One region of the Roseibium sp. AS2 genome, then DNA from elsewhere that is predicted to be linked to it. Evidence: predicted binding sites of a transcription regulator. Region 1 holds the regulator's gene; the other holds the start of a gene.

What was found. Region 1 encodes LexA, which represses DNA repair genes until DNA is damaged. Its sites were predicted from a motif close to TGTTCNNNNTGTGTTCNG; they were not measured.
Region 2: the regulator LexA is predicted to act here: its motif matches at 4,581-4,598, upstream of uvrA (excinuclease ABC subunit UvrA).

Annotation. Positions count from the first base shown of each region.
Region 1 covers NZ_JBBMQN010000008.1:50,622-58,283, forward strand. The annotation lists gene gltX (glutamate--tRNA ligase) at 1-230, opposite strand, end outside; gene WNZ15_RS21305 (ComEC/Rec2 family competence protein) at 362-2,800, shown strand; gene lexA (transcriptional repressor LexA) at 2,837-3,547, opposite strand; gene WNZ15_RS21315 (hypothetical protein) at 3,695-4,570, opposite strand; gene WNZ15_RS21320 (acyl-CoA synthetase) at 4,567-6,147, opposite strand; gene WNZ15_RS21325 (alpha/beta hydrolase) at 6,314-7,123, shown strand; gene fumC (class II fumarate hydratase) at 7,148-7,662, shown strand, end outside.
Region 2 covers NZ_JBBMQN010000007.1:131,131-138,792, forward strand. The annotation lists gene WNZ15_RS20120 (zinc ABC transporter substrate-binding protein) at 1-970, shown strand, start outside; gene WNZ15_RS20125 (L,D-transpeptidase family protein) at 1,041-3,038, opposite strand; gene WNZ15_RS20130 (single-stranded DNA-binding protein) at 3,663-4,223, opposite strand; gene uvrA (excinuclease ABC subunit UvrA) at 4,792-7,662, shown strand, end outside.

The DNA.
Region 1 (7,662 bases):
TGCGAGATCGGGTCTCCGTCCCAGTCAAGACCCAGCCAGGTGAGCCCGTCGATCAAGGCGTCAACGGCTTCCTGCGTCGAACGTGCCCGGTCCGTGTCCTCGATACGCAGCAGCATCCGGCCGCCGGCATGTTTGGCGAACAACCAGTTGAACAGGGCGGTACGAGCACCGCCGATATGCAGGAAACCGGTCGGGGACGGGGCGAAACGCGTGACGATATCTTGGGCCATGGTGCTTTATGAAGGTCTCTGTCAGAATGTCGGTGCAGGGCGCGCCTGCTTGGTGGCGCGGTCTTAGCACAGGCTTTGACGCGGCAAAACAGAAAGTCGGCTGTTTCTTGAGCCCGACAGAAGGAGGAGCGGTGGCGTCCGGTGGCCTTCCGGACAATGGCTGGAACAGCAGCGTCGAGGCGGCGCCCCCCGACTTGCGCAAACCGGTAATACTCCGGCCGAAAGCCAAACCTGCCGGCTCCACCGCTTCCGCTGGCGACGAGTTCAGCCGCCACGGGCCAGACCGGAGCTCTGCCGCCCTGCGAGCCGGTCCGGATCGTTTCCGCGACGAGCAGGGGCTCTTGTGGAACGCCTTTGCATTCGCGTCCGGCATCGCCATTTATGCGCTGCTTCCGGAGGAACCGTCACCAATCATTCTGGCTGCGGCCCTGGGAAGTGCCGGACTTGCTGCCCTTTGCGTCGCAGCCCGGCGGTCCGCACCGGGGTGGCGTGTGCTTTTGCTGCTGGCTTTTTTCTGCGGAGTGACAGCAGGTTCGCTCCGGACGGCGGCCGTCGATGCCCCCCGGATATCCGAACCGATGAATGTTTCCCTGACCGGCCAGGTCCTGGAACGCCGCGCCGGTTCCTCCGGAGCGCGCCTTGTGATCGCCGTCGCAACGGTCAACGAGCGCCCGTCCAGCGGCCTTGATTTTCCCGAAAAGGTCCGGGTGCGGGTGCCGTCGACAAGCGCAGGCAGGGTCGGGGAAACCATCCGCGTGCGGGCACGGCTGTTTCCACCCATGGGGCCGGTCTATCCCGGCGGATACGACTTTTCCTTCCACGCCTATTTCACCGGTATCGGAGCAACCGGCTTCAACTACGGTCCTGCAAGCGTGACCGGCACGGACCCCGGATCGGTCAGGATGGCGGCATCGGCGCGCGTCGCGCAACTGCGTGAAGGACTGGCCGGGCGCATACGCTCGCTGTTGTCCGACAGGCCCGAAACCGCGCTGATCGTCGCGCTGCTTGTGGGAGACCGCTCCGGCATCACCGAGGAGCAGGAAGCGGTTTTGCGCGCCGCGGGGCTGGCGCATATCCTGGCGATTTCCGGATTGCACATGGCTCTGTTTGCCGGTGGTGCTTATGGCGCTGTTCTGCTGTTGCTGGCGAGCGTCCCGGCACTGACCCTTCGCTGGCCGATCCACAAGTGGGCGGCTCTCGCCGCGCTGGCCGCCGCTGTGGTCTATCTGGTGCTCTCGGGTGCGGCCGTGGCGACGCAGCGGTCGTTCCTAATGATTGCGATTGTCTTCCTGGGTATCCTGGTCGGCCGGCGCGGCGTTACTCTGCGCAGTGTCGCGATCGCGGGTCTGGCGTTGCTGCTGATTGCGCCCGAACGCCTGTTTTTTCCCGGATTTCAGATGTCCTTTGCCGCAGTGATCTGCCTGGTCGCGGTGTATGATCTCTGGCGCCGGCGCGACCGGGAGCTAACGGCCCGGGCCGCACGACCGGAAGGCCTGAAGCTGCTGATGTCGCATCTGGCAAAATGGAGCGCGGGGCTGTTCATCACCGCGCTTGTGGCCGGTCTGGCGACCGGGATCATCGGCGCGCATCATTTTGGACGGGTCGCCCCTTACGGGCTGATTGGCAACATGCTGGGAATGCCGGTGTTCTCGCTTCTGGTCATGCCCATGGGGGTGCTTGCCCTCGTGCTGATGCCATTCGGTCTGGCGGGACTGCCTCTGGCCGTCATGTCGTTCGGCGTATCCGTGCTCCTGAAGATCGCTGAATTCACCGCCGGGCTCGATGCGGGTGACGGGGTGACAGGCAGGCTGGACGGCGCGGCGGCGCTGCTGTTGCTCTGCGCCCTGTTCACCGGGCTGCTGCTGCCCGGGCGCACACGTCTGTGCGCGGCGCTGCCGCTGGCGGCGGGAATCCTCATCGCCGTCGACTCGCGTCCGCCGGACATTCAGATCGCCGCCTCCGGCGGTCGTGTCGCGGCGCGTGATGACGGCGGTCTGCTACGGTTTTCCGGTCGAAAGTCCGCCTTCCTGACGGAACTCTGGTTCCAGTACGAAGGGGTTTCGCCGGACGCGATTGGATCGCGCAAGATGAATTCGGAGCAAAGGCGGTGCGACCCGCTCGGATGTGTTGTGCACGCTTATTCGGTTGCCGGTGAGCGCACCGGGACAAAGGAGAGGTCTGTTGCCATCGCCTTGCCGAAAACCCTGGAGGCTTCGGATGACGATTGCCGGTATGCGGATATTATCGTGAGCGATCAGATCGTGCAGGAAGACTGCCGTGCGCGACTGGTTCTTGGCCCGGAAGTCAGAACCTCCAGGGGCGCTGTTTCCATCTGGCTGTCAGCGGACGGACCACGCGCGAGCATGTCCGGTCAGCAAGGAAAAGAAAGAGAAAATGGAAAAGCAGAGGCACCAGCGCCACCGCTTCCGGTCGATCAAAACCGAAACGGCCGGGCTCCCGTGATCAGCAGAGTGATCTACGCAATTCCGGATCCGCCGAGACCATGGCACAGGCAGGGAACGGTGACGCGCGCATATCTGCGCCGCGCCGCGCGTGCCGATAAGGACTGACCGGCGGCATTGCCGGGCGTTGTCTGGCGTTGCCGCTCAATATTGGCGGAAGAGAGCGACCAGCCGTCCCTGAACGCGGACCCGGCCAGGGCCGAAGATACGCGTTTCATAGGCCGGGTTAGCAGCCTCCAGCGCAATGGAGGCTCCCTTCTTGCGCAGTCGCTTCAGCGTTGCTTCCTCTTCATCCACCAACGCGACGACGATATCTCCGCTGTCCGCATTATCCGTCCGGCGGATCAGCACGGTGTCGCCGTCGAGGATGCCGGCCTCGATCATGGAATCGCCCCGCACTTCAAGAGCATAGTGTTCCCCCTTGCCAAGCAATTCCTGCGGCACGGTGATCGAATGGCTGTGGGTCTGGATGGCCTCGATGGGAACACCGGCGGCAATGCGGCCCATGACCGGGATTTCCGTCCCGGCGGACACCGGTTCTTCCACCTGTTTGGTGAACTCCGGTTTGCCAAGCGAGCCTTCGATCACTTCGGGAGAGAAACTGCCGCGTGCGCGCGGCGCGCCCAGACCCGGCGCGATCGAGTCTGGCAGGCGGACCACTTCCATGGCCCGGGCCCTGTTGGGCAGGCGCCGGATGAAGCCACGTTCCTCCAGGGCGGTAATAAGGCGGTGAATGCCGGATTTGGACCTGAGATCCAGCGCGTCCTTCATTTCGTCGAAAGACGGCGGAACACCGGTTTCCTTCAGTCTTTCGTGAATGAACATGAGCAGTTCATACTGCTTGCGCGTCAACATGTCGGTATCCCCTGGCCGCGAAATAGGCTGGTACAAATCAAGAACATGGTACCTGTTCCCATTGTGTTCTGCAAGGGTAAATGTTCTCTTACTGTTCCTGATCAACCTGCACGCCGGTCGTGGCGGCACGTTCGCCCGCCCAAGGGGTCACTCCGGCACTGCGGTGCCCCTGATCAGGAGCTCGCAGGTAACAAGTGTCGGTGCGGTTCCGGGGCGCACGATACCCTGGTGAAGGGCTCCCTCCAGATCGACGCCACGTACGGGAAGCCTGAGCGGCGTGTCGCCGGTTTTTCCCGCGCCGGACCGCACAAGGATTTCCGATATCAGGCCGGTCATCGGGGATGTTTCCCGGAACGCCGCGCCGGCGAGACTGCCGAGGCCGAAAACCTCAAAGTCCGGTTCCGCCAGAGCCGCGGCGAGTGCTGTCACACTGTCATGCAGGTCAGCGAACGGCGCGAGGGTGGTGATGAGGGCGTTGTGAGGCCTGGTCGAGGCCCGCAGGTCGTCCGGTCTGACCCGAAACAGGGTGAATTCGGTCTCCGGATCCTCCGCGGCTTCGAATTTGGCGCCCTTAATGCCGTAGCCCGTGATCCGCGCGGCCTCGGCCGTTGCCAGCGTTTGCGGCAGCAAGTGGCCGAGATGGCCGGTGCCGCCTTCGTGCCAGCATGCGTGGATATGGGCAAACCATTGACCGTCCTTCCAGCCGAGGATGGCCACGGCTTCGTCCAGAACGGCGCCGCCGGAGGTTCTCGTGTCGCTGTACCAGGCGGCGTGACGGTCGTCGATGGCCCGGTCCGGCATGACATAATCGAAAGGCGCCAGCGCCAGTCCACCGAGGTCGAGCACCGCGGAGCCGCACCCCTTCTGGTCGGCGAAGCTGCCCAGCGCTTCGATCAGGGGCGCGCCGCCGTCAAGCTCAAGCGAGATCGGGTCCGCGCGGCAGGTCATGCCGGGGCTGCGGTCCGTGGCTGCGGGTCCGGGATGCCGGATGTCCGCGAGGCTGATCGGGGCGGGCCGTCTCACAGAAGACCCTTCTCGTCCAGATGGTCGCGCACCAGTTTCTTCGTGACCTTGCCATAGGCGCTGGTCGGCATCTGCGCGATGAAGAGATAGCGGGCGGGCAGTTTGTATCGGGCGACACGGTCCTGCAGGAACGCGGTGAGGTCCTGGGGATCCGGTGTGGCGCCATCCGCCGTCACGCATACCGCCAGGCCGACTTCGCCCCATTGCGGGTCCGGAATACCGAGTATGGCGACTTCCGAAATCGCCGGATGGGCGAGCAGGACCTCTTCCACTTCCTTGGGGTAGACGTTGGAGCCGCCGGAAATATACATGTCCGACGCTCGGCCGGTCAGATACAGAAACCGCTGCGCGTCCATGTGGCCGATATCGCCCGTGCGGAACCAGCCGTTTCGGAAGGAGGCTGCATTGGCGGCATCGTCGTCTAGATAACCGGCACAGACAGCCGCGCCGATGACGCAGACCTCCCCGGTCCGGTGTGGCGGCAGGATAGCGCCGGTCTCGTCCTGGATGGAAACCTCGATCCCGGTCCTTTCGGTGCCACAGGTGCCGATACGCGTCTGCGGGCCGTCTTCCAGACAGTGGTCCTGCGGACGCAGCACCGTGATATTGCCGGTCACTTCGCCGAGACCATAGTACTGCACCAGAACCTTGCCGAGTTTCTCAAGCGCCTTTTTCTGGTCCTCGCGATACATCGGTGCGCCGGCATAGATGACGTGGCGCAGGCTGGAATGGTCGAACCGGCCCACCGCCGGGTCCTCGACCAGCCGCTTGACGATGGTCGGGACGGTGAAGAGATTGCTGATCCTGTGTTTCTCAATCAGTTCAAAGGCAACAGCCGGGGAAAAGCCGCCCGCTGGCATCAGCACATGGGCCGCGCCTGTGGGAAGCTGCGCGATCTGGTGCAGACCGGCCCCATGGGACAGGGGAGCAATCACCAGGGAGGCGTCCTCTTCGGTGGTGCCCGGCAACAGGTCGGCCATGTAGTTGACGCAGACAAAGCCGATCTGGCCGTGGCTGAGCACCACGGCCTTGGGCCGTCCGGTCGAGCCCGAGGTGAAAAACAGCCAGCAAGGCGTGGTATAGTCGACAGCGGCGTTCGCGACCGTGCTTCCCGTATGACTGGCGACGAGATCCCCGTAGTCCTGGCCGAAATCGCTCGCACCGATACTGATGCAGCCCGCAAGGTCCGGACAGGCGGTTCCGACTGCGGCTGCCTGCGCGCCAAAGTCGGCGTCGCACAGAAAGACCTTGGCCCGGGCCTTCTCCGCGGCATAGGCGGTTTCGCCGGGAGCCTGCCGGAAATTGCAGGGCACCCAGAGCGCTCCGAGCCGGAAGGCGGCGAGCATGATCTCGGTCATCTGATTCGAGTTGCGGGCCTGCACCAGCAGGCTGTCCCCTTTGGACACGCCGAACTCGGTTGCAAGGGCATGCGCGAGTGCGCTGACACGCGAATCGAGGTCCGCCCAGCTCCAGCTGCGCTGGTCCTGTATGATGGCCGGTCTGTCGGGCCAGCGGGCCGCATTTTTCGACAGGAATTGCGCCAGGTTGACCACCCGGTTGGAACAGCGCGCCACCATCCGCGTTTATCTCCCGCGTTTGTTTGTTCGTTTGTTGTTGGAGAAACGTTAGGTCGGCGAGGGACGGTTTGACAAGCTGTGTCGCAAGAGCCGGATCATTTCGCTTTCGCTCCAAATCGTGCAGGATGCGCGCCCACGGGTCGAGGGACTTTGCCGAGGTTGATGAATGACTGAAACGATGATCACGGACTGGGACGACGCTTACGCGAATGCGGCGCACATACCCGGTGCGGAGGCGTATATCGAGCGCTGGGCGGAAGATGCCGCCGAATTCCGAAAGTCCTGGATGGAGAAGGATCTCGACATCGTCTACGGGGAGGGCGCCCGCCGGCGATTCGACATGTTTCGTCCCGATCGGGCTTCGAAAGGCCTCGTTGTCTTCGTCCATGGCGGCTACTGGTTGCGCTTCGACAAGACATTCTGGTCGCATTTTTCCGGTGGAGCGCTCGCCGGAGGCTGGACCACCTGCATGCCGTCCTACGATCTGGCCCCGGCCGTTGGCATTGCGGATATCACCGGTGAAATCGCCGCTGCGATTACGGCAGCCGCCCGACGGGTCGGCGGCCCCATCCGGCTGACGGGGCATTCGGCCGGGGGGCATCTCGTGACACGAATGATCTGTGAGGACAGCCCCTTGCCGACGGATGTTCTTGAGCGGATCGAGCGGGTGGTATCGATCAGTGGCCTGCATGATTTGCGCCCGCTTCGAAACACCACGATGAACGCGTCGTTCCGGTTGAGCGAGGAGGAGGCCATGGCCGAGAGCCCGGCCTTGCAGAAACCCGCCACCGACTGTCCCGTGATTGCCTGGGTCGGCGGTGCCGAACGCCCCGAATTCCTGCGGCAGGCCCGTCTGCTGGCGGATGCCTGGCCGAACGCAAGTTATCGTGAGGATCCGGAGCGGCATCATTTTGATGTCATCGACGGGCTGAAGAATTCCGAGAGCACGCTGACAAGGACATTGCTGGCTTCATGAGCCGGAAGCATACAGGAGACGACCATGCGTACGGAAAGTGACAGTCTCGGGGAGATCGAGGTTCCCGAGGACAAGTACTGGGGTGCCCAGACGCAGCGGTCCCTGGAGTATTTTTCGATCGGCAACGATCTGATCCCGATGGAGCTCATTCATGCCTACGGGATACTGAAGAAAGCCGCCGCTCTGACAAATCGCGATCTGGGCCTGTTGCAGGAGGATCTGACGGATCTGGTCGTGCGGGCCGCGGAAGAGGTGGCGGACGGCCAACTGGATGCGCATTTCCCGCTGCATGTGTGGATGACCGGGAGCGGGACCCAATCCAACATGAACGTCAACGAAGTCATCTCCAACCGGGCCATTGCCCTGGCGGGTGGCGTGTTGGGGGCCAAGGATCCGGTCCATCCGAACGATCACGTCAACATGAGCCAGTCGTCGAACGACTCGTTTCCCGCTGCAATGCACATGGCCGCGGCCATTCAGACGACCCACAGGCTGCTGCCGGGGGTGGAAACCCTTCATGAAAGCCTCAAGGCCAAGTC
Region 2 (7,662 bases), on a different contig from region 1:
CCTCATCGATGGCGCCGCATCTCCGCACGGATTTGCCCTGAAACCCTCGCAGGCGTTTCTGCTCCAGGGCGCCGACGCCGTCTTCTGGGTCGGCGAAGCACTGGCTCCTTCCCTCGCCAAACCGATCTCATCGATGGCAGACGATGCGGCAGTCGTCGAGATGATGGACGTCACCGGCATTCAGCACCTGGATATCCGGGAAGGTACCGATTTCGACGCGCATGATCACGGCGACCACCATGACGAGCACGCCCACGACGAACATGACCATGAAGAAGACGATCATGCTCATGGGGACCATGACGACCATGAGGAGCATGAGGAGCATGCGGACCACGACGATCACGAGGAGCATGCGGATCATGACGACCACGAAGAGCATGCGGATCACGACGACCACGAAGAGCATGCGGACCATGACGGCCACGAAGGTCATGATCATGCCGGTGCGCAGGATGCCCATGTCTGGCTGAATCCGGACAACGGTATCGTGATGGCCACGCAGATGGCGGACACACTGGCGCGCATCGACCCGGACCATGCAGATATCTACAAGAAAAATGCGGCAGCCTTCGCCGACCGTATCGAGGCTCTCGAAGGCGAGATCGTCTCGGTTCTCGAACCGGTGTCAGGCAAGAAGTTTGTCGTCTTTCACGACGCCTACCACCATTTCGAGCATCATTTCGACATGGAAGCGAGCGGTGCCATCACCCTGTCACCTGAAACGCTGTCAAGCGCGGAGCGTGTTGCGCAGGTACGTGCGAGGATCAGGGACCTTGGCGTCACCTGCGTGTTCCGGGAGCCTCAATTCGAGTCGAAACTGGTCGAAGTCGTGATTGAAGGAAGCGAGGCGCGCGTCGGCACGCTCGATCCGCTGGGAACCCAGTTGGAAAACGGGCCGGATCTTTATCCGGAATTGCTCAAGGGCCTGGCGGTGTCGCTGGCAAGCTGCCTCAACGGAGACAGCTGATCAATGCAGAACTCCGCCGGTCAGTGACCGGCGGAGTGGTTCCTGCCAAGCGGTGCCCGGTGATCGGCAATCAGGATGTTCTGGCCTTGCTGCGGACAGCCCGGGTCTTTTCAAGTGCCTTCAACAGATACCGGTCGCGGTCGTAGACGTCCGAATAGAAGGCGATCGATCCGTCGTCTTCAGGCCAGGCTGTGAAATAGGACACATAGACCGGGATGTCTCCGGCGACCTGCTCCTGTTCGTTCTGGCCTGCGGCGATGCGTGAGGTCACGTAATCCTTGGACTTGCCAAGCACGGCGGCGGCCATGGCCTTCGGGTCATGCAGACGGATGCAGCCGTGAGAGAAGGCACGGACATCCTTCTTGAAGAGGCTCTTCGACGGCGTGTCGTGCATGTAGATGTGGTGTGCGTTCGGAAACAGGATCTTGACTTCACCAAGCGCATTGGACCGGCCGGGATACTGCCTCACGTTGATCGATTGCTGCCTGGACGCGACGGCGTACCAGTCGACCGAGGAAGACGACACCTTGCGTCCGCCAGGCGTGGAGACTTCATAGCCGGCCCGATCCAGATAGCTCGGATCATTGGCGAGTTTCGGCAGCATCTCGTTGACGATGATCGAATAGGGGACACCCCAATACGGATTGTACTCGACCACTTCGATCGTGTCGTAAAAGAAGTTTGTCTGGTTGGATTTCTTGCCAACCACCACACGCATGGACAGAGAGTCCTCGCCTGGCGCCGTATAGGTCGCGGTGAAGGCCGCCTGGTTGATGAAAACCTTGCGTTCGCCCAGATCTTCCGGCAGCCAGCGGCTCCGTTCCATCGCGAGTTCGACCTTGGCAATCCTGGCGGCATTGGTTTCCCCGACCATGGCCTTGATCGAGTTCTTGCCGACAATACCGTCCGGCGTCAGCCTGGCTTCTTTCTGGAAGGTCTTGACGAGGTCCACAAGTTCGGGCGTGTACAGATCGCCGCCATCGTAAGCCTCAAGCGTTTCCGCATGCAGCGTCCTGAGTTCGTCGGAGCCGTTTTGGGCGATCGCCGCGACGATGTTCTTCATTTCCGGGCTCGACTTGCCGGCCTTCAGAAAGGTGCCCGGAGCGATCGTGATCTGGTCGGCTTCCTGATCCTCGGCCTTGAGCCGTGCCAGTTCCGCGGTCAGTTTCCTGAAATGATCGTTCTGGGGAAGGTGTCCGGTCAGCTCCCCGGCAACGTCATCGGACGCCTCGAGCTGCTGAAGAGCCGCGACCAGATCGACGTCGTGACGCGGCAGGTCGTGGTACTGCGAAATCCGGTTCGGATCGACGCGGCCCCGCGTGGCATCGAGCACATAGGTCATTGCCGCCGCGCTCAATTCCATTTCGAAACGCATCACGGCGGCGTCGCGCTCCGCGCCTTCGAGGCCGGCAACCGCGGGCAGTGCGACAAAATAGTCGTCCGGATCGAGCGCGAAGATCGCGGCATCCGCCAAGGCCCTGCGCAGTCCGGCCGCCTTGGCTGTCGGCTTGCCGTCTTGCACCCAGACGAAATCGGGATGCTCGCGGTAATAGGCAATCAGAGCTTCGCCGACACCCGGCAGTGCGGTCAGTTTCATGTCCTTGAGCGCAGGGCGGGCCTCGTCGAATGCGGTCAGAACGATCGGTGCCTGCGGAGCGGTGTCCGATTCGACGGCCGTTGTTTCGGCCCCCTCGGGAACGATTTGCGCGGGCTGAACCTCGGCCGTTTTCTTTTCGGAAAGCTCGGCGAGCGAAACCTGCTTCCACGCATCGGGCGCGTAGGTCAGGTAGCGGGGGGCGGATACCTTTACTGCCGCCGTCTGCTTACGGAGCTCTTGCTGACGCAGACGCTCCTCCTTCCGGCGCTGATGCTCCGGATTGAACAGGCGCTGGAGGAAATTCTGGGCACTGGCCGGCTCAACCGCCGAGACGCTGAGACCGGTCGCCAGCACGGACGCCATCAGCCCCGCCTTGAGAGAACAGCCAAGGAAGCTCCTGGTCCTTACCGCCAACGCGGACACGCCCTTGCCGGGCTTGCGTTCGCCGTGTCTCGTTGTATCTGCTCGCATTGTTTCAACCCGAAATGTTTAAGTTTAAAGGCCCGGCATCACGCCCAGTCCCGCCGGTAATCTCGATCCCTGCCTGGGATAGCCCCGTTCCCTGTGTGCCGAACGGGAGCTGTGTCAACAAGGCGCGGCCGGTCAGTCGAATAGTCTGAATCGGGCCGGACGCCTGCTGCTGTCGTTTGATACTATAGCAGGACTAAGTCTGTGGTTAAGGTCGGCTGTCATACACAGATTTTGAAATCAATTCAGTGTGACGATAATGCCGCTCGCAGACCCACCCGCGGCTGATTTTTGACGCCTCTTGCCACCAGAGATTGAATATCGGCAATCATCCCCATGGGGACCGGCTTTTGTGGGTCTCGCTTCACGCCGGTTTCGGCGCCGCAATCTGCCTCAGCCAGACCATCATCACAGGCCAGAAGGCCCTATTCGGCCCATTCAAGGCTCGGAAAAACGCGCATGCATGTCGGCGTGTGCAGGACGCGGCCCAATACCGGGGCCATGCCTCGCCGAAATCGATGGCATCGGCGATCCGGGCACCTCATGCCGGCCCGGTGCCAGTGGATGTCGCCGCCACCCCGGTGGCTGCCCCGCTAAGCGGGCTGCCACCGGGGTGGTCCGGCCCAATCAGAACGGAATTTCGTCGTCCATGGGTCCGCCACCGCCGCCGGATGGGCCACCCTGGCCGCCCCCGCCCCCGCCGCCGCCATAGCCGCCGCCGCCGAAACCGCCCCCGGAGCCGCCGCCCGAACCGCCGCTGCCGCCGCCGAAGCTGCCACCGCCGCCCTGGCTGTCATTGCCGTAATCCGGAAGGGAGCCGCCACCGGCGCCCTCGCCCCGGCCGTCGAGCATGGTCAGGTTGGAATTGAACCCCTGAAGGACGACTTCAGTGGAATACCGGTCCTGGCCGCCCTGGTCCTGCCATTTGCGGGTCTGCAACTGGCCTTCGAGATAGACCTTGGAGCCTTTGCGCAGATAATTTTCGGCGACCTTGCAAAGTCCTTCGTTGAAGATCACCACACGATGCCATTCGGTCTTCTCCCGGCGCTCGCCCGAGGTGCGGTCGCGCCAGGATTCCGATGTTGCTATCCGCAGATTGGCGATTGGACGCCCGTCCTGCGTCCGGCGGATTTCCGGATCGGCACCAAGGTTGCCGACCAAAATGACTTTGTTGACGCTGCCCGCCATCCTGCACTCCTGTTGTTCTATCGCGGAACGGCCACATCTTGAACTTTTTCGGTACGTGTTTCGCCGTTCACGCGTTGCAAGCCATGCTGCTAAAGATCAGAACCCTAACGGCCCGCCAACAGCTTCGCGCGCATTTTCCTGTTTCAGCGGCCATTTTCCACAAGGCAGCCTCCAAGGCGCCGCAAGCCGTCTCGGGCCGAACCCGGCCAAACCAGCGCCGCGCGGCTGCCTGGCCATGACACTCTATCCTGTCTCTGCTCCCGTGCGACATATTTGCCGTCGCGGCGTCAACGCCGGACCGCCGCCCGCACCCTGCCGGTCGCCCAGCCACAGGAAACAATCACCGACATCGGCGCGTGTACTTGTTTTGTTCCTATCAGGTCTGTACAAGCGTTTCAATCGTATTGGCTGCGGAAACCGGAATTCGGATGCCTTCGAGGCCTGCCTGACTGGAAGCGCCGCGTGAAACTGCTATATCGGGGCAAACGGATGCCACCGCGTGGGACCATCATGCGCCCGCCGCCGCACGGACGGCGGCACCATGCGCAAGAGCTCGGGAAGAATTGAAATGAAGACATCCAAGGGCGCACGGCCGGATGAAAGCTGGAAAAACGACCCCACCCGGATGCTCAGCGTCCGCGGCGCGCGGGAGCACAATCTCAAGGGGGTCGATCTTGACCTGCCGCGCGACCAGTTGATCGTCATGACCGGTCTGTCGGGATCGGGAAAGTCGTCTTTGGCCTTTGACACCATCTATGCCGAAGGTCAGCGCCGCTATGTGGAAAGCCTGTCGGCCTACGCGCGCCAGTTCCTGGAAATGATGCAGAAGCCGGATGTCGACCAGATCGACGGACTGTCTCCCGCCATCTCCATCGAACAGAAAACGACATCGCGCAATCCCCGTTCGACGGTCGGCACGGTCACCGAGATATATGACTATATGCGCCTGCTGTTTGCCCGGGTGGGGATCCCCTATTCGCCGGCGACCGGTCTGCCGATCGAAAGCCAGACCATCAGCCAGATGGTGGACAGGGTGCTCGCGCTTGAGGAAGGGTCACGGCTCTTTCTGCTGGCACCGATGGTGCGCGGCCGCAAGGGCGAGTACCGCAAGGAACTCGCGGAGCTCATGAAAAAGGGCTTTCAGCGCGTCAAGATCGACGGGACATTCCACGAAATCGCGGAGGCCCCCGCACTCGACAAGAAATTCAAGCATGACATCGATGTGGTCGTCGACCGTCTCGTCGTGCGCGGCGATATCGCGGGGCGGCTCGCCGATTCCCTTGAGACCGCGCTGAAGCTGGCCGATGGCATTGCCATCGCCGAATTCGCGGACAAGACCGACAAAAAGGGTGCGCCGGAACGGCTGATTTTCTCGGAAAAATTCGCCTGCCCGGTTTCGGGCTTCACAATCCCGGAAATCGAACCCCGGCTGTTTTCCTTCAACAATCCCTTCGGCGCCTGCCCGACATGCGACGGGCTCGGCACAACGCTGGCTTTCGAGGAAGACCTGGTGGTCCCGGATCATTCGTTGTCCCTGCGCGAAGGGGCCGTCCTGCCCTGGGCCAAGACCGGATCGACATCGCCCTACTACGCCCAGACCCTGGAAGCGCTGAGCAGCCATTTCGACGTTTCGATGGCGACCCCGTGGAAGGACCTCCCGGCAGAGGCCCGGGACGCCATCCTTCATGGCACCGGCAAGACCAAGATCGAGTTCGTGTATAATGACGGCGTGCGGTCCTACCGGACCGAAAAGACCTTCGAAGGTGTCGTCGGCAACATCGAGCGGCGCTGGCGCGAGACGGATTCAAGCTGGGTCCGTGAAGAGCTGGCCCGGTTCCAGTCCGACCACGCCTGCCCGGCCTGCAGCGGCTACCGGCTGAAGCCGGAAGCACTGGCGGTCAAGATCGCGAACATGCATATCGGCCAGGTGACCGAATTCTCCATCCGCAACGCCAGCGAATGGTTCGAGGAACTGCCTGCCAAACTCAATGAGAAACAGACCGAAATCGCCGGACGAATTCTCAAGGAAATCCGGGAACGGCTCAAGTTTCTGAATGATGTCGGCCTTGAATATCTGACGCTGTCGCGCGCATCCGGCACATTGTCCGGCGGCGAAAGCCAGCGCATCCGGCTGGCGTCGCAGATCGGCTCCGGCCTGACCGGCGTGCTCTACGTGCTGGACGAACCCTCCATCGGTCTGCATCAGCGTGACAACGCCCGTCTCCTGGAAACGCTCAAGCACCTGCGTGACCTCGGCAATACGGTGATCGTGGTCGAGCACGACGAGGATGCGGTCCTGACCGCGGATTATGTCGTCGATGTCGGCCCCGGTGCAGGCGTTCATGGCGGCGAGGTCGTCGCCAAGGGCACTCCCGCTGAAGTCATGGCGAACCCGGCTTCGCTGACCGGGCAATATCTGACGGGCGCAAAGATGATCGCCCGAGCGGACAGCCGCCGGAAGATCAGCAAGAAGCGGCAGATCGCCGTCAAGGGCGCGCGCGGGAACAACCTCAAGGACATCGATGTCTCGGTTCCGCTGAGCACCTTCACATGTGTCACCGGCGTGTCCGGCGGCGGCAAGTCCACCTTCCTGATCGACACGCTCTACAAGGCTGCCGCCCGCCGCCTGAACGGCGCGCGCGACAATCCGGCCCCGCACGACCGCATCGAGGGTCTGGAAGTTCTCGACAAGGTGATCGACATCGACCAGTCGCCGATCGGGCGCACGCCGCGATCCAATCCTGCGACCTATACCGGGGCCTTCACGCCGATCCGCGAGTGGTTCGCGGGCATGCCGGAAGCCAAGGCGCGCGGGTATCAACCCGGCCGGTTTTCCTTCAACGTCAAGGGCGGGCGCTGCGAGGCCTGCCAGGGCGACGGCGTCATCAAGATCGAAATGCACTTTCTGCCGGATGTCTATGTCACCTGCGACGTGTGCCAGGGCAAGCGGTACAACAGGGAAACCCTCGAGGTTGAATTCAAGGGCAAGTCAATCGCCGACGTGCTCGACATGACGGTGGAAGAAGCCGCGGACTTCTTTTCCGCCGTTCCCGCTGTCCGCGACAAGATGAAGACCCTTGCACGGGTCGGCCTCGGCTACATCAAGGTGGGCCAGCAGGCCACGACCCTGTCCGGCGGCGAGGCACAGCGGGTCAAGCTCGCCAAGGAACTGTCCAAGCGATCGACAGGCCGAACGCTCTATATTCTGGATGAGCCGACCACCGGCCTGCATTTTCACGACGTTGCCAAACTGCTCGACGTGCTTCACGAACTCGTCGACCAGGGCAACACCGTTCTCGTGATCGAACACAATCTGGAAGTCATAAAGACGGCTGACTGGATCATAGATCTCGGTCCCGAGGGTGGCGATGGCGGCGGTACGGTCGTCGCCGAAGGCCGTCCCGAGGACGTTGCGGAGGTGCCGGAAAGCTATACCGGA